3 regions of the Nocardia sp. NPDC002869 genome follow, and region 2 is predicted to be linked to each of the others. Evidence: riboswitches for the same ligand, from Rfam matches in the RefSeq annotation. Region 2 holds a riboswitch; each other region holds the start of a gene.
What was found. A riboswitch is a leader RNA that binds a small molecule or an ion and turns the genes downstream of it on or off. The one in region 2 is predicted to bind S-adenosylmethionine.
Positions count from the first base shown of each region.

Region 1: linked by a shared signal. The riboswitch ahead of metX (homoserine O-acetyltransferase MetX) and the one ahead of ACLML9_RS08500 (rhodanese-like domain-containing protein) in region 2 are both predicted to bind S-adenosylmethionine.
Region 3: linked by a shared signal. The riboswitch ahead of ACLML9_RS07415 (aminotransferase class V-fold PLP-dependent enzyme) and the one ahead of ACLML9_RS08500 (rhodanese-like domain-containing protein) in region 2 are both predicted to bind S-adenosylmethionine.

Region 1 is NZ_JBKOOL010000123.1:244-6,096, reverse strand. Features, by position in the region: gene ACLML9_RS20775 (tRNA (cytidine(34)-2'-O)-methyltransferase) at 12-476, opposite strand; gene cycA (D-serine/D-alanine/glycine transporter) at 738-2,219, shown strand; gene ACLML9_RS20765 (DUF3017 domain-containing protein) at 2,504-2,749, shown strand; gene metX (homoserine O-acetyltransferase MetX) at 2,774-3,919, opposite strand; SAM riboswitch class IV at 4,171-4,281, opposite strand; gene ACLML9_RS20755 (NADP-dependent isocitrate dehydrogenase) at 4,557-5,774, shown strand.
Region 2 is NZ_JBKOOL010000030.1:7,287-13,139, forward strand. Features, by position in the region: gene ACLML9_RS08480 (hypothetical protein) at 1-262, shown strand, start outside; gene fgd (glucose-6-phosphate dehydrogenase (coenzyme-F420)) at 351-1,361, opposite strand; gene ACLML9_RS08490 (HAD-IIA family hydrolase) at 1,642-2,418, shown strand; gene ACLML9_RS08495 (O-succinylhomoserine sulfhydrylase) at 2,635-3,849, opposite strand; gene ACLML9_RS08500 (rhodanese-like domain-containing protein) at 3,846-4,262, opposite strand; SAM riboswitch class IV at 4,280-4,392, opposite strand; gene ACLML9_RS08505 (hypothetical protein) at 4,457-4,927, opposite strand; gene ACLML9_RS08510 (FAD-dependent oxidoreductase) at 5,156-5,853, shown strand, end outside.
Region 3 is NZ_JBKOOL010000025.1:18,904-24,756, forward strand. Features, by position in the region: gene ACLML9_RS07410 (GNAT family N-acetyltransferase) at 1-248, opposite strand, end outside; gene ACLML9_RS07415 (aminotransferase class V-fold PLP-dependent enzyme) at 346-1,659, opposite strand; SAM riboswitch class IV at 1,705-1,818, opposite strand; partial or broken gene ACLML9_RS07420 (LLM class flavin-dependent oxidoreductase) at 2,019-2,519, shown strand; gene ACLML9_RS07425 (hypothetical protein) at 2,946-3,776, shown strand; gene ACLML9_RS07430 (GNAT family N-acetyltransferase) at 4,204-4,773, shown strand; gene ACLML9_RS07435 (hypothetical protein) at 5,050-5,853, opposite strand, start outside.

The sequences.
Region 1 (5,853 bases), on a different contig from region 2:
CGGTGTCCGGGTCAGACCGCTCCGGGAAACCCGTGCTGCCGCCACGCCTCGTACACCGCGACCGCGGCCGCGTTGGCCAGATTCATCGACCGGCGGCCGGGCAGCATGGGGATGCGCACCTCGGCATCGATGTGCTCGTCGGCGAGCACCTCCGCCGGTAGACCCGTCGGTTCCGCACCGAACAGCAAAATGTCGCCGGGCCGGTAGGCGATCTCGGTGTGCGGGGTGGTGGCCCGGGTGGTGAACGCATACACCCGCTCGGGCCGCAGCTGTTCCCACGCGGTCGCCAGGTCCGGGTGCACTGTCACCGAGGCGAGGTCGTGATAGTCCAGCCCGGCCCGGCGCAGCTTCGCCTCCGACATATCGAAGCCGAGCGGTTCGATCAGATGCAGCTCACTGCCCGTGCCGGCGGCGAGCCGGATGGCATTGCCCGTATTGCCCGGTATGCGAGGTTCATGGAACATCAATCGGAACACAGCCGACCAGTCAATCAGGTGCGGCGGCGCCACGGTGATCGAGCCGGATGATCGAGCGGTGGCCGCGAGGGTGCCGAACACATCGCCGGGGCGGGCGCTACCGCTATCGCGACGCCCTGACCACAGCGAATACGATCACCGGCATGGCGCGGGGGCCGCGCACGGCACGGATTGCGGCGGCGTACCGTAGGGCCGCCCACTCTGCAGGAATGCGCTTCCGGTGGTCGAATGGGCTGTCCGATTCATTCCGGAGGGAGAAATATGGCCGTGCTGCAGGGCCACGATAATCCAGGCGACGACGCGAGGGGCGTGAGCGATCCGGGTGCCGGCCCGGAGAAGCTGAGCCGCCAGCTGGCGAACCGACATATCCAGCTGATCGCGATCGGCGGCGCGATCGGCACCGGGCTGTTCATGGGCTCGGGTAAGACGATCTCGCTCGCCGGCCCCTCGGTGATCCTCGTCTACATGATCATCGGCTTCTTCCTCTTCTTCGTCATGCGGGCGATGGGGGAGCTGCTGCTGTCGAACTCCGGGTACAAATCGTTCAGCGATTTCGCCGGTGATCTGCTCGGCCCGTGGGCGGGGTTCTTCACCGGCTGGACCTACTGGTTCTGCTGGGTGGTCACCGGTATCGCCGATGTGGTGGCCATCGCCGGGTACGTGTCCTACTGGTGGGCGGATCTGCCGCTGTGGATACCCGCGCTGGTCTGCATCGTCGTTCTGCTGGTCCTCAATCTGCCCACGGTGCGCGCATTCGGTGAGACCGAGTTCTGGTTCGCGCTGATCAAGGTGATCGCCATCGGCGCGCTGATCGTCACCGGACTGGTGATGGTGATCACCGGTTTCACCGGTGACAGCGGCACCACCGCCTCGCTGGCCAACCTGTGGAACGACGGCGGTTTCTTCCCGACCGGGCCCATGGGTTTCGTGGCCGGATTCCAGATCGCGGTCTTCGCCTTCGTGGGTATCGAACTGGTGGGCACCACGGCGGCCGAGGCCGAGAATCCCGAACGCACGCTGCCCCGCGCGATCAACTCCATCCCGGTGCGCGTCCTGCTGTTCTACGTCGGCGCCCTGATCGTCATCTGCGCGGTGACCCCGTGGCGGGAGGTCTCGGCCGACGAGAGTCCGTTCGTGGCGATGTTCTCCCTGGCCGGGCTAGGTGTCGCGGCGAGTGTGGTCAACTTCGTGGTACTCACCAGCGCCACCTCCAGCGCGAACTCGGGGATCTACTCCACCTCGCGGATGGTGTACGGCCTGGCCGGTGACAGGGACGCCCCCGCCTTGTTCGGGAAGCTGTCCCGGCGCAAGGTCCCGGCCAACGCGCTGCGTTTCTCGTGCGCGTTCCTGCTGATCGGGGTGGTGCTGCTCTACGCGGGACAGTCCATCGTCGAAGCGTTCACCGTCGTCACCACCATTTCGTCGCTGTGCTTCATGTTCGTCTGGACGATGATCCTGGCCAGCTACCTGGTCTACCGGAAGCGGCGGCCGCATCTGCACGCCGCGTCGACGTTCAAACTCCCGGGCGGTGTGCCGGCGGTCTGGGCGGTGCTGGCCTTCTTCGTGTTCCTGGTCTGGGCGCTCACCCAGAAGAGCGACACCCTGCAGGCCCTGCTGGTGACCCCCATCTGGTTCGTGGTGCTGGGCGCGGCCTATCTGGTGGTGCGGCGCAGTCCGCACCATGCCGCGCTGCGCGAGCGGCATCGGGAGAAGGTCCTCGCCGAGAACGCCGCGCTGCGCTGATCTGCGCTGTGTCGATCCGCCCCGCCTCCGGTGGGGCGGATCGGGGCATTCGGGACCCCGCTAGATGTGCTCGGGGAGGTCGGCGCGCAGTCGGCGCGCGTGCTCCGGGTGGCCGGGGCGTCGCGTGGACATTCGGCGTCGCCGAGGCGGACTACGAACAGCTCGTGCAGACCTGGTCGGCCGGATCTGGAACAATCGCCCCCGTGACCGACGCCGCGACCCCGACCCACGACGATCCCGGCACCGGCAGCCGATGGGCCGGTTTCCTACGCTGCCATCTGCCGATGGTCGTGGTGGCGGTGGTGGTGCTGATCGCCGTGGTGTTCGTCGCGCAGGATCGGTGGCGCCGTGGCGCCTTCTTCTTCGGCGGCGCGACCCTCATCGCGGCCGCGTTCCGGCTGTGCCTGCCGACCGCCCGGGTCGGCCTGCTCGCGGTCCGCGGCAAACCGTTCGATGTGGGCGCGCTGACCCTGCTGGGCGGCGCCGTGGTCTTCCTCGCCGCGACCATCAACACCCTCGGCGTGGGCTGACCGGGCCGACGGACCCGCGGGCGCTCAGCGTCCGGCGCGAGCCAGGTTCATCGTCTGGGCCAGCAGTTTGCCGATGGCCGCCGCCTCGGTGAGGAAGGCATCGTGGCCGTCGCGTGACGAGATCACCTCGAAATGCCGGCAGCCGGCCAGCCCGTCGGCCAGTTCCTGCTGGGTGTGCAGCGGGTACAGCCGGTCGGAATCGATACCGCCCACGATGCACGGCACCTCGGCGGCGGCCATCGCCGCCGCGATCCCGCCGCGGCCACGGCCGATATCGTGCCGGTTCATCGCCTCGCTCAACAGCACATAGGTCGCCGGGTCGAAGCGCCGGCCCAGCTTCTCGGCCTGGTACTCGAGATAGCTCTGCACCGCGTACCGGCCGCCGTCCCAGGGATCCTCGCCCTCCTGCGGGCTGTTGGCGAACCGGCTGTCCAGTTCGGCCTCGGTGCGGTAGGTGAGGTGCGCGATCCGGCGCGCGATACCCAGTCCGGCCATCGGCGCGCGCCCGGTGCCGTGGTAGTCGCCGCCCAGCCAGTCCGGGTCGCTGGTGATCGCCGCGATCTGGGTGCTCTGGGTGCCGATCTGGTCGGCGGTGGCCCGCGGGCCCACCGCGAGGACCAGTGCGGCGGCCAGGCGCTGCGGTGCGAGCAGCATCCATTCGAGGACGCGCATACCGCCCATCGAACCGCCGATCGCCGCGGCCAGCCGGGGCACACCGAGCCGGTCGAACAACTTCAGTTCGGCCGCGACCTGGTCGCGGATGGAGATCCCCGGGAACCGTGAACCCCAGGGCGCGCCGTCCGGTGCGAGCGAGGCCGGGCCGGTGCTGCCCTGGCAGCCGCCGAGGACATTGGTCGCCACCACGCACCACTCGTCGGTATCGATCGGCGCCCCCGGGCCGACCATCCCGTTCCACCATCCGGCCTGTGGATGGTCGTCGTCCGGGTCGCCCGAGACGTGGGAGTCACCGGTCAGCGCGTGCTCGATCAGGACGATGTTGTCCAGGGCCGGGGACAGTTCCCCCCAGCGCTGCACGGCCAGCCGGACCTGCGGCAGCCGGGCGCCGTTCTCGAGGGTGAGTTCGCCGATGTCGACGTATCCGAGAGTGCCGTCGGGCGGCGGTAACTGGGCCACCGGACGAGCGGTGGTCGATTCGGTGCCCACTTTCACGTGAGGGATTCCGCTGAACCCGCGAACGGCACTGATGCCCGGAGCGTATGAATCGCCGCTGTGGATCCGGTGGTGCGGGCGCGGAGGCCGCCGGGCGCGACCGCCGGTCGCCGGCGGATAGCTCCGGCAGCGGTCGCACCACGGATACTGTGATCGCTCATATCGTGCTCCAGAAAATGGGGGATTTCTCGTCGAGTCGTGAGAACGCCGCGGTCAACGCGACCAGTACCGGCACAAATCGACGACCTCCTGACGTGCGCTTGCTCCCGGCTCCCGGGAGCCAGGTCATCACCCGGAGCACCCCACCGCAGCAGGAGGGTTGCCGGCCAGCGAGCCGGGGCTTGATGCTGACACTCATGACCTGCCGAACATGGTAACCGGGCACCGATACGGATCGAAATCGGTATGCGCGCCCACCAGGTAATCTTGTGGCGTGTCTCACCCATGTGAGATCTCACGAACGGGGCTGGCTGCACCGTGAGACCGCCACAAGCAGTACGCTCGTCTTGGTTACACCAGACGTCTCGTGGACAACGCGGGATGTATACGTTGTCTGTTGAACAGCTGGGGTCCGCTCACAAGCGTGTTCGCCTGGCCGTGCAATGAGGGCACCAGTCTTAGGAGGACACGAAGATCCATGTCCAAGATCAAGGTTGAAGGCACCGTCGTTGAACTCGACGGCGACGAGATGACCCGGATCATCTGGCAGTTCATCAAGGACAAGCTGATCCACCCGTACCTCGATGTGAACCTCGAGTACTACGACCTCGGCATCGAATACCGCGACAAAACCGACGACCAGGTCACCGTCGACGCCGCCAACGCCATCAAGCAGCACGGTGTCGGCGTCAAATGCGCGACGATCACCCCCGACGAGGCCCGCGTCGAGGAATTCGGCCTCAAGAAGATGTGGCGGTCGCCCAACGGCACCATCCGCAACATTCTCGGCGGCACCATCTTCCGCGCGCCGATCATCATCTCCAACGTTCCGCGCCTGGTACCGGGCTGGACCAAGCCGATCATCATCGGCCGTCACGCCTTCGGCGACCAGTACCGCGCCACCGACTTCAAGGTCTTCCAGGCCGGCACCGTCACCCTCACCTTCACCCCCGAGGACGGCAGCGAGCCCATCGTGCACGAGGTCGTGCAGATGCCGGAGGACGGCGGCGTCGTGATGGGCATGTACAACTTCAAGAAGTCCATCGAAGACTTCGCGCGCGCCTCGTTCAACTACGGGCTGCAGCAGAACTACCCCGTCTACATGTCGACGAAGAACACCATCCTCAAGGCCTACGACGGCATGTTCAAGGACACCTTCGAGGCGGTCTTCGAAGCCGAGTTCAAGAGCCAGTTCGCGGCGGCCGGTCTCACCTACGAGCACCGGCTGATCGACGATATGGTCGCCTCCTCCATGAAGTGGGAGGGCGGCTACGTCTGGGCCTGCAAGAACTACGACGGCGACGTGCAGTCCGACACGGTCGCGCAGGGCTTCGGATCGCTCGGCCTGATGACCTCGGTGCTGCTGACCCCGGACGGCCGGACCTGTGAAGCCGAGGCCGCCCACGGCACGGTCACCCGGCACTACCGCCAGCACCAGCAGGGCAAGCCGACCTCGACCAACCCGATCGCGTCGATCTTCGCCTGGACCCGCGGCCTCGAACACCGGGGCAAGCTGGACAACACCCCCGAGGTCATCGGTTTCGCCCAGACCCTGGAAGACGTGGTCATCAAGACCGTCGAGGGCGGGCAGATGACGAAGGACCTCGCGCTGCTGGTCGGCGGGGACCAGGGCTACCTCACCACCGAGGAGTTCCTGGCCGCGCTGGACGCCAACCTCGCGCGTGCGCTGAGGTAGCACCCCACCTTGTCGATGCCCCTGCCCGCGATGGGTGGGGGCATCGCCATATGTGGCGGCGCCGCCCAGGTCGGGGCGG
Region 2 (5,853 bases):
CATCCTCGGATATCTGTCGGATTCGCCCGCTGGTCCATTCGATTCACCCACATTGCTGTATCGGGCCACGGAATCCGGCCCGCTCGGTTTCTTCGGTGACCCCGAAGCGGTGGTCTACAACGCTCATGAACAGCCCGACCTACGACGGGGCAACGAGCTGACCATCACCTATAACCTGAACGGGAGCGTCGACGGCGTCCTGGAGAACACTGCCAAATACCGGCCGCAGGCGGTCAAGGTCAGAATCGACAGTGCCGGGTGACCGTGGCGATCCCGGCCGGCGAACAGCGACAGACCGGACTTTCGCTTGCGGTGCCGCGAGGTGCAGGGCACCGCAAGCAAAACGTGAACTAGCCCAATTCGCGCAGCCGCGGGGCCAGGTCGCGCTGGAACAGATCCAGGAAGCGCTTCTGATCATGTCCGGGTGCGTGGAAGACCAGGTGGTTCAGTCCGGCGTCGACGTAGGGTTTGACCAATTCGACTGCCTGGTCGGGGTCGCTGGCGACGATCCAACGTTTGGCGATCTGCTCGATCGGCAGCGCGTCGGCCGCTTCCTCCATTTCGATCGGGTCGTGGATGCTGTGCTTCTGCTCGGGGGTCAGCGACAGCGGCGCCCAGAAGCGGGTGTTCTCCAGCGCGAGTTCGGGGTCGGTGTCGTAGGAGATCTTGATCTCGATCATCCTGTCGATCGTGCCGACCTCGCGGTCCACTTTCGCCGCGCCCTCGGCCACCGCCGGCATCAGCTTCTCCGTGTACAGGTCCATGCCCTTACCGGAGGTGCAGATGAACCCGTCGCCGGCGCGGCCCGCGTACCGGGCCACCACCGGGCCGCCGGCGGCGATGTAGACCGGGATCCCGCCTTCGGGGACGTCGTAGATGGAGGCGCCGACCGTCTTGTAATAGGTGCCGTCGAAATCGGTGCGGGCGCCGGTCCACAGGGCGCGCATCAGGTCCACCGCTTCGCGCAACCGCGCGAAGCGCTCCTTGAACTCCGGCCATTCCCCGGTGTAACCGGTGGCGATCTCGTTGAGCGCCTCACCGGTGCCCACACCCAGCATCACCCGGCCCGGATACAGGCAGCCCAGAGTCGCGAACGCCTGCGCGATCACGGCGGGGTTGTATCGGAAGGTGGGGGTGAGCACCGAGGTGCCGAGCAGGATCCGCTCGGTGCGCTCACCCGCCGCGGCCAGCCAGGCAAGGGAGAACGGCGCGTGGCCGCCCTTGTGCCGCCACGGCTGGAAATGATCGCTGACCGTGGCGCTGTCGAGGCCGTGTTCCTCGACCAGTACCGCCAGCTCCACCAGTTCCCGGGGTCCGAATTGTTCCGCCGATGCTTTGTATCCGAGCTTCAGTTCACCCATGTGCGCCCACTCCTGTCGCGTTGTGGTCGGCCGTCTCCGGCCCGGATTCGACATTAATAGGCGCAGTTGGGACGAGCCCACCCGCCGCCCACGCGGGGCCGGAGGTCCACCTCGGCCGATGCGGTGGCGGGGATCGGTAGGTGGACGCGCACAGGTCCACGGTGGTGTCGACTTGTGTCACGTTCCTCACCCGGGCGCGGCATACCCGGTTCGCACGCCGCCGGAGGCGCAGAATTGATGGGTGAGCCCAGATGACCGGATTTTGTCCTACCTCACCGATATGGACGGGGTGCTGGTACGCGAGGACCATATGGTGCCCGGCGCCGACGAGTTCCTCGCCGAATTACGGGCCGAGGAGATCCCGTTCCTGGTACTGACGAACAACTCGATCCGCACACCTCGCGATCTCCAGGCCCGGCTGCGGCAGACCGGACTGGAGATCCCGGAGCATTCGATCTGGACCTCGGCGCTGGCCACCGCCAGTTTCCTCGACGAACAGCGACCCGGCGGCACCGCCTATGTGGTGGGCGAGTCCGGACTCACGACCGCCCTGCACGAGATCGGCTACGTGCTGACCGAGGTGGATCCCGACTATGTGGTGCTGGGCGAGACCCGCACCTATTCGTTCGAGGCGATCACCACGGCCATCCGGCTGGTCGAGCGGGGTGCGCGGTTCATCGCCACCAACCCCGACCCGACCGGCCCCTCCCGGGACGGCGTACTGCCCGCGACCGGTTCGGTGGCGGCCCTGATCACCCGGGCCACCGGCCGCGACCCCTACTACATCGGCAAACCGAATCCGCTGATGATGCGTTCGGCGCTGCGCCGCATCGGTGCCCACTCCCAGACCAGTGTGATGATCGGCGACCGGATGGACACCGATGTGATCTCCGGGATGGAGGCCGGTATGCGCACCATCCTGGTGACCTCCGGTATCTCGACGAAGGTATCGGTCGGGCAGTATCCGTACCGGCCGACCACTGTGCTGAGCTCGGTCGCCGACCTGGTCGGGCGGGTCCGCACCCCGTTCACCGAGGTAGTGACTCCGCCGATCTGAGCGCACGGTCTCCGGGGCGGTGTCGGTCGACGGGCCTGGTCGAGGGCAGAACCCGTCCGGCGATGGTGAAGATGTGGGCCTCGCCTAACTCGGCACCGAGAGGGTGCGGCTGTTCGTAAAGGCGATCGGGATCGGGACTGCCGTAGTAGTCCCCAAGCATGGAACCGCCTGTACGGGGGTGCACCCCTGTTCCGGCGCTCCACGGCCGCTGCGCGATCAGCTCAACGCGTGGTCCAGGTCGCCGAGGAGGTCTTCGATGTCCTCGAGGCCGACCGAGACCCGGACGACCCCGTCCGAGAGTCCGATGCTCGCGCGGCCCTCCGGGCCCATGGCCCGGTGGGTGGTGGTCGCCGGGTGGGTGATCAGGCTTTTCGCGTCGCCCAGGTTGTTGGAGATATCGATGATCCGCAGCCCGTTCAGTACCTCGAAGGCGCGTTTCTTGGCGAGGTCGGCGGCGGCCTTCAGTTCGAAGGTCACCACGGTGCCGCCTCCGCTCATCTGCTCGGCCGCCAGCGCGAACTGCGGGTGCGATTCCAGGAACGGGTACCGGACCCAGCTCACGGCCGGATGCTCGTCGAGGTAGCGCGCGATCCGCAGCGCCGAATCGGTGGACTGTCGGACCCGCAGCGGCATGGTTTCCAGACCTTTGAGCAGCGTCCATGCGTTGAACGGGCTCAGGGCCGGGCCGGTGTGGCGCATGAGCGTCTTGACCGGGCCTTCGATGTACTCGGAGGTACCGAGGATCGCGCCGCCCAGCACCCGGCCCTGACCGTCGATATGTTTGGTGCCCGAGTAGACCACCACGTCGGCGCCGAGTTCGAAGCCACGCTGCAGCAGCGGGGTGGCGAATACATTGTCCAGGACCACCTGCGCGCCCGCGGCGTGCGCGAGCTCGCAGACCTTGCGCACGTCGACCAGGGTCTGCATCGGGTTGGCCGGAGTCTCGAAGAACACCGCGGTGGTGGGTACGGACAGTGCCGCTTCCCACTGGTCGAGATCTTCGCCGTCGACGAACACGGTCTCGACACCCCAGCGGGGCAGGATCTCATTGCACACCACGAAACAGGAGCCGAACAGGCTGCGCGCGGCCACCAGCCGGTCGCCTGCCTTCAGCAGCGCACCGAGGGCGACGAAAACGGCGGCCATACCGCTGGCGGTCGCGAAACACGCTTCGGCGCCGTCGAGCAGGCGCATCCGCTCCTGGAAGGTGGTCACCGTCGGGTTGCCGTAGCGGGAGTACACGTAGTGCGGGTTGTCCCCGGTGAACGCGGCCTCGGCCGCTTCGGCGCTGGCGTAGACGAACCCGGAGTTCAGGTACAGGGCCTCGGAGGTTTCGTCGAACCCCGAGCGGCTCAGGCCGCCACGCACACCCAGTGTCGCCGGACCGACTCCTTCGGGTAAGGGCCGTTCGAACGAACCGCCGCCGATCACGACTGCCGCCAGGGCAGTCCGTGGGCCCGCCAGCCGGAGCCGCCGCGGTGCCCGAGTTCGTCCAGCGGGCCTTCGAAGCCGTCGCTGATGTTGTAGGAGGGTCCGATACCCGCGGCGGTCGCGGCGTCGGCCGCATGCGCCGAACGCTGACCGGAGCGACACAGGAAGAGGACGGGCGCGTCCGCGGGGCGGTCGGACAGGGCGCTACGCAGCTGGTCCAGGAATTCGGCATTGCGGGCGCCGGTGCCGTGGACCCACTCCACCAGCAGCGTCGGCTTGGCGATGGAGCTGGTGTCGGGTACTCCGACGAACTTCCATTCGGCTTCGGTCCGCACGTCCACCAGGACTGCGTCCGGGTTCTCGGTCAGCAGTTCCCATGCCTGCTCCGGGCCGATATCCCCTGCGTAATTCATACGTGGCACCTCCTGTGAATCCGCACTTGCCGCATCCGATCGATGCGTGCCAGGTCGTCACCCGGAGCACCCCACCGCGGAGGAGGGTTGCCGACCAGCGAGCCGGGGCTTGGCACTGGTACTCATGACCTAACCGAAAAGATTGCCCGGCGAGGTCGGGCCGTGTCAAACATCGGTTGACGCCTTCGGCGGGCTCAGCCGGCCGGCTGGTTGCACACCAGCCAGTCGCCGTCGGACTGGAACAGCCACCAGGTCGCGGTCCGCTCCTCGCCTTCCACACGGCTGGTCACTTCGATGTTCGCGGTATCGCCGGTGATGTGGACGGGGCCGAATCCGGTGATCTCGATATCCTTTCCGGTTTCGCCGGGTTTCAGCTGTCCGGCCAGCGGGGAGCGGGCGGGTACGAAACCGGGGCAGACCGCCCGGCGGGGCGGTTCGGGCCCGTAGCGATTGCTCACATCGGCGAACTCCCGGACCGCTCCCGCGATCCGGTCGGAATCTGTGACATTTTTCTCAGCGGGCGCCACCAGGCCGGCGATGAGTACACCCGCCAGGACCAGGGCCGCGACCGCCGCGGCCACGATGAACGGGGTGATCGAGCGCGGTCGCTCGTCGTCGCCCGATTCGGTGGCGGGCCGCTCGTCGGCCGCTCCGGGATCGCTCATACCGACGATCATCCCTGGTCCCCGGATCGCACCGTGCCCGCACCCCGATAGAATCGTGGGTACGGCGGGTACCGCAGCACAGCGCTACCCGCGGAGACGTGGGACGACGAACGGTGAACAGCCACCCACGGACGGCGCGATGTAGGTGCATACGAGCCGCGCGTCAAGTTAGCCTATGCTAACCACAACGCCAGTGATTCTTTCGACCGATAAGGGTGCGCGTAACAGATGACCGAGCAGAAGGAAGCGAACCGCCCGCTTCGGATCGCGATCGTCGGGGCCGGGCCGGCCGGTATCTATGCCGCCGACGCGTTGATGAAATCCGATGCGGACGTCTCGATCGATCTGTTCGAGCGGATGCCCGCCCCGTTCGGACTGATCCGCTACGGCGTGGCGCCGGACCATCCGCGGATCAAGGGCATTGTCACCGCCCTGCACAAGGTGCTGGACAAGGAGCAGGTGCGCCTGCTCGGCAATATCGACTACGGCACCGATATCACGCTGTCGGATCTGCGTCGCTTCTACGACGCGGTGATCTTCTCCACCGGCGCCAACGCCGACCGGGCGCTGCCCATCCCGGGTATCGACCTGGACGGCTCCTACGGCGCGGCCGACTTCGTGTCCTGGTACGACGGGCACCCGGACGTGCCGCGCACCTGGCCGCTGGAGGCGGAGAAGGTCGCGGTGCTCGGTGTCGGCAATGTCGCCCTCGATGTGGCGCGAGTGCTGGCCAAGACCGGTGACGAACTACTGCCGACCGAGATCCCGCCGAACGTGTACACGGGCCTGAAGAACAACAAGGCCGTCGAGGTGCACGTGTTCGGCCGCCGCGGCCCGGCGCAGGCCAAGTTCACCCCGCTGGAACTGCGCGAACTCGATCACTCCCCGACGATCGAGGTGATCGTCGATCCGGAGGACATCGACTA
Region 3 (5,853 bases), on a different contig from region 2:
ACACCGACGTGCGTCACCGCGGCGTGCGGCAGGCGCGTGCCGCCCGGCGCGATCAGCCAGCTGGTGTAGGAATTCACCGTCCCGACCAGTTCACCGCCGACCCGGGCGCCGAGGGTGCGTCCGGGTTCGTTCAACCCGTCCGCGGCCTCGGCCGAGATCGGCGGGCCCCCGACCATCGCGGTACGGAACACCCGTTGCGCGGCGCGCGCCTCCGCCGCGTCGGTCAGTATGTCGATTTCGACGGTCATCTCGGCTCACTCCGGGTTCGGGATCAGTGTGGGAATCCGGCGAAGCCGCAGGGCGCCACGGGACACGTTTAATTTCTCTCACATGACACGCGGTACGTCACACCGAGCACGGTGCGGATCCGGTGTCCGGCCCTTCCGTCAGGCCGGGACGGGTCTCCGGAACCGGATCCCAGCGGCCGTCCGAACAGGCGTAATCCCACTGCGGCCCGGCCGCGACCAGGGTCCGCACGGCGTCGAGCAGCCGATCCACATCACCGGCGGTGGTGCCGAGTCCGATACTGGCGCGCAGGGCGGCGTCGAGCCCGAACCGGGCCAGCAGCGGGTGGGCGCAGAAGCGGCCGTCCCGCACGCCGATCGCATGTTCGGCGGACAGATAGGCCGCGACCTGCCCCGGTTCGAAACCGTCCACGGTGAAGGCGACGATTCCCACACAGTCGGCGCTGTCGGCGAAGATCCGGAGGCATCGAACACCGGTGATATCCTCCAGCCCGGTGCGCAACCGGTCGGTGAGCACCCGTTCGTGCACCTCGGCGGGGGCGGCGAGTTCGGTGAGCGCCCCGCAGGCGGCCGCCAGCGCCACGGCGCCCAGCACATTGGGTGAACCGGCCTCGTGCCGATGCGGCGCGGTCGCCCAGGCCGCCGTGTCCGAGGTCACCTCGGTGACCGCGCCCCCACCGGCCAGGTACGGCGGTGCGGCGTCGAGCCAGTCGCGGCGACCGGCCAGCACCCCGGCGCCGTACGGTGCGTACAGCTTGTGCCCGGAGCAGACCACATAGTCGATATCGGTGGCGCACAGGTCGATCCGCCGATGGGGCGCCAGTTGGGCCGCGTCCACCAGGATTCGCGCACCGTGGCGATGAGCGAGCGCGGCCAGCTCGGTCAGCGGCAGCACCTCCCCGGTGACATTGGACGCGCCCGTGATCGCGAGCAGCGCCGCGGGTTTCGCCCCGAGTTCGGCGGCGAGACGCTCGACGGTTTCGGTGAGCGTGCCGGCGGCGGGCACCACCCGGCGTCCGCGCCCGGCCCAGGGCAGGAAGTTGGCGTGGTGCTCGATATCGAGGACCACGGTATCGCCGGGGACGCAGGCGGCGAGCAGGTTGAGCGCGTCGGTGGTGTTCCGGGTGAATACGACTTCCTGGTCGGCGGCACAGCACAGGAACTCGCGGACCGTTTCGCGGGCCGCCTCGTAGCAGCCAGTGGAGACACGCGAGGCATACCCGGCCCCGCGGTGCACGCTCGCGTAGTAGGGCAGCAGATCGGCCACCCGTGCGGTGACCTGCGCGAGAGCCGGAGCGCTGGCCGCGTAGTCGAAGTTGGCGTAGGTACAGGTACCACCCTGTACCAGCGGAACCCGCAGGTCGTCGCCGGAGACGCGGGCCGGGGCACGGGTGGGGTCGAGTACAGCGGTCATCACGCAATCCCTTCGATCGAGGGACTCCGGGCTTCGATTCGGCGGAGTCCGCGCTTGCCGTGCTCGGTCGAGCAGCGGCCAGGTCGTCACCCGGGGCACCCCACCGCGGAGGAGGGTTGCCGGCCAGCAAGCCGGGGCTTCACGCTGGCACTCGTGACCTGGTGCGAGAGTGTCAGACGGCCACCGGCTTGTCAACCCGACCTCGATCCACGCCCGCCGGTCCGGTGCGGCGATTTCGAATCACCGTGATCCGGTCCGTAGCCCGGAAACGGATAGCGGCGCAATGTGTGTCCGGGTGATCCCCCGGCCCATCCGGTGCGCGCCTGTCCCGATCCCCCGGCCCCGAACGGAGATCCGCGATGCCAGACCGAGCAGGAGCCGCCCCGACGGCCGAATACCTCTGGTATATCCCCAACCAGGTGATTCCCGGGCATCGCGGTGATGCCGTCACCGCCGGCCACAACAGCCTGGAGACACTGACCGCGCAGGCACGCGCACTCGAGGAATACGGGTGGCAGGGGGCGCTGATCGGCGCCGGCTGGGGTCGCCCGGATACGTTCACCGTCGCCACCGCGCTCGCGGCCCGGACCACGACCTTCGAACCGCTTGCCGCCGTCCGGCCCGGCTATTGGCGGCCCGCCCATTTCGCCGCCGCGGCGGCGAGCCCCGACCACCTGACCGGCGGCCGGCTGCGGATCAATATCGTGTCCGGCAAGCACGATCTCGCGGCCTACGGCGAAGCCGAGGAGGACCAGGCCGAGCGGTACGCCCGCACCAGGGAGTTCCTCCGGCTGGTCCGCCGGCTGTGGACCGAGGAGAACGTCACCTACCGGGGTGAGCACTACCGGGTGACCGATACCGCCGCACGCCGGGGTGCGCTCTCCAGGCACGCGGACAGCTGTTCGCGCTCGGCGTCCTTGCCGGACTTCTTGTCGGCGAACACCTTCTTGCAGCCGGCCGCCTTCAACGCGCTCTGACGTATGAGATGACTGTTAGTATCGCGCAAAGCGGGTAGGCGTCCCCCGCGGCCGAACAGGCGAAGGCCCACAGCGGTCACACCTTCGCCGTGGATGTGACGACTCCAGGGATTGGTTCGAGCAGAGGTGAACAACCCACTCATCCGGCTGCTCGACACGATCACCCATGGTCTGGCCGGGAGTTTCCGAGATCTGGGAAACGGTACTGCCCGGCGGTACAGCTCGGGATTCGCTCGAACAACCGAGCACGCCGCCCGGAGTCTGGACGGCATCGGCAGGACGGGACTTCCACTGTTCGAGCCGAGCCCGATGGAAATAGCGGTGCGCAGGCTCGATGGTGAAGTGAAACCGCTCGGTGGAGGCGTCGCCGCCACCTTCCTCGGGCGTTCGGTGGGCGGTGCCCGTAGCGTCTACAAACCGGGGTACCTCGAGACATTGCTGGGTGTGTTACCCGATCTTCCGCTGCGCTTCGGTATTCCTCGCGGGGGAGGACACCTCGCCTATCGAGAACAGGGCGCCTACCGAGTCGACGAGGCTCTGGGTTTCGGACGCGTCCCGCCCACCTCGATCACGAACGGGCCCTATGGATTGGGTTCGAACCAGATCTGGGCGTATTCCACCCCGAGCCACCCCAAGGCCGCTCAACTGCGACTGCCGCGCGAGGACTGGTTGAAGAGGAATGCCAGGGATGAGTTGCGGCGTCTGAACGACCGCTACCCGAAGATCCAACGCGAGCAGATGGCGGTACTGGACTACGTCATCGGCAACACCGATCGCCACTGGGGCAACTACCGCACCGGCCGCAACGGCGACATAGTGGCCATCGATCACGGGCTGTCGTGCCCGGAATCACCGGATTCGCGTATCGGCATCCGCTCCGACTTCGTCGAAGAGTTCCACAACGCCGCCCTGAGCGAGGAGGTGATGACTCAGGTCGACGCGGTTGACCTCGGCCGACTCCGCGCCGCCCTACTCGACAGCCAACTCAGCGAAGTCGCCGTCAACGGCGCACTCGACCGGTTGATCGAGATACGGACGCACGGCAGGATCACCGGCCAGGCCTGGCCGGGAGAAATTAACGCAAACATCGTCTTCATGAAGATGACGAAACCGTCACCGACCGGGTGGATCGAAACCTGACAGGCTTCACGCCGCCCTGTTCGGGCTCCCCATAGCATTCGCGGAGACCCAATGGATAAGGACGTATCCGCGACCGGCTATCACCCCGGCCCGTTGTCTTCGGCGATGATCCCGCTGCGTAATCACCCCCGCTGGGGCCGGGGCTGATGTCGGAACTTGTTGTTTCTTGCGCTGTTGCTGCGGGTTCCCTGTCACCCACACCATGGGCGTCCATAAAAGGGCTATAGGACGAGTGAATGGCTGTAAACACCGCTGGCCAGCGATGAAATCACGCTGAACTGTCCAAGAATGCAGCGATTGATGAACAGCTACGAGTCCAATCCCGCCCGCTGCGTCAACAAGCGACTGCAATCCTGGCGAACTCCAAACCCGGCTGTGAAAGAAAAACGAAGCGACAGCCTCGCGAATCGTCTCGTAGTTTTCGTCCATGCCCGAGTTGCACTTCCCCGATCCTGAACTCACCGACGGAGTCGTGACCCTGCGCGCCTGGCGACCGAACGACCACGCGCAGCGATTTGCCGGTTTCTCCGACCCTCTGTGCCAGCGGTTCTCCTGGGCATCGAGCGAGCCTTTCACCGAACAGCACCAGTTGACCTGGGCAGGAGAAGGGGAAGAAGCGGCGCGAATGCGGGGCGAGGCCATCGGGTTCGCGATCGTCGAGGCCGGCGACGCCCGCCGGGTGTGGGGCGGGGCATCGATCTACGACATCGCTGTCGCCGAGGGGCGAGCTGCGGTCGGATATTGGCTCGCCGGCCACGCGCGCGGTCGTGGCATTGCCACGCGAGCCGTGCGGCTGTTGGCGCGCTGGGCGTTCGACGACCTCGCCGTCGCGCGACTGGAGCTTACCTGCGGCCCGGACAACCTGGCCTCTCAACAGGTCGCTGAGCGAAGTGGTTTCACGCGCGAAGGGCTCTTGAGGTCTCATACCCCGTTCAAGGGAGGCCGCCGCGACTCAGTGCTCTTCAGCCTCTTGCCTACCGACCCGGCGCATCGGTGAAAACGCTCACCGGGCCGGTTCGGTGGCCCAAACCTGCCGTGGTGAGTGGTCGGCGGTACTGCACCACCCATGCCCTGGAAAAGGCGGTTTCTGGACGAGATAGACCGAGCAATCATCGCTGACCAGCGTTGATTGCTCGCACCGACGTCCAGGAACGCATCGATCAACGGACGGTCAGGCGATATCCGCCGGAGGATGCCAACGCTCGCCTCAACCTGCATTCGTGAACACGCATGTGTCCGTTGTTCGCTCCTGAGACCCGACCCGACCCAACGGCTAGGCCATCAGCTCGGTGTGGGCGTGCTCCGGCGCCGTCTGGCAGACGTAGAGATGCTGGTCGTAGCCGCTACCTATTTCGACTGCAGTGGGCTTGAAGCCGATGGATGGTTCATGCGCCGATTCCTCGCGTGGGAGCCAGCTGCTGTCTCTGCTGCCGGCTTCGGACGTGGCGATGGTCAGCAGGGGGTCCATGTCGCTGTTGCAGGTAGGGCAGAGCAGGGGGCTGGGGTCGGCGGCTCCCCAGCCAGGCCAGCCGCCGACTCTCCAGCCGGGTGCGACGGACAACTCATTGGCGTAGAACTCCGGCGGGTACGACGCGTAGGCGCTGTCCACGCCCGTCTCGGCTGCCTGCCACACGCTCCAGTCTCCGATCTGCTCCCGGAGTTCCTTGCTCAGCTCCCTGTGGTCGGGGTATTCGGTGACCTGCTCCGGGTGGAGCAGGCACGGCTCGGGCAGGTAGCCGTCGAACTGCACCGCGGGCGGTTCGGGGGGCGTGGCGAGGATGGCGGTGACGGTGGCGGCCGACCGCCAGAACAGCGCAGTCCTGGGCATGCCCGCCGGGTGGTTGAAGGGGCACCACAAGACCTGGAGCAGGTCTGCGCCTTCAGGCGTGTGCAGATCGGGCACGTCGCGCGCGTAGAGCTGTGCGACCGGCAGCATCGCTATGGAACCCTCATAGGGGGCGATCGCCAACGTGAGCGGATACTCCTGCGGCGGGCGGATTCGCTCGAGGGTCTCTCGTTCCTGCGGGGTCAGGGCCCTGCCGTGCGAGGCGGCACGGATCCGGCGTTCCAGCCGCAC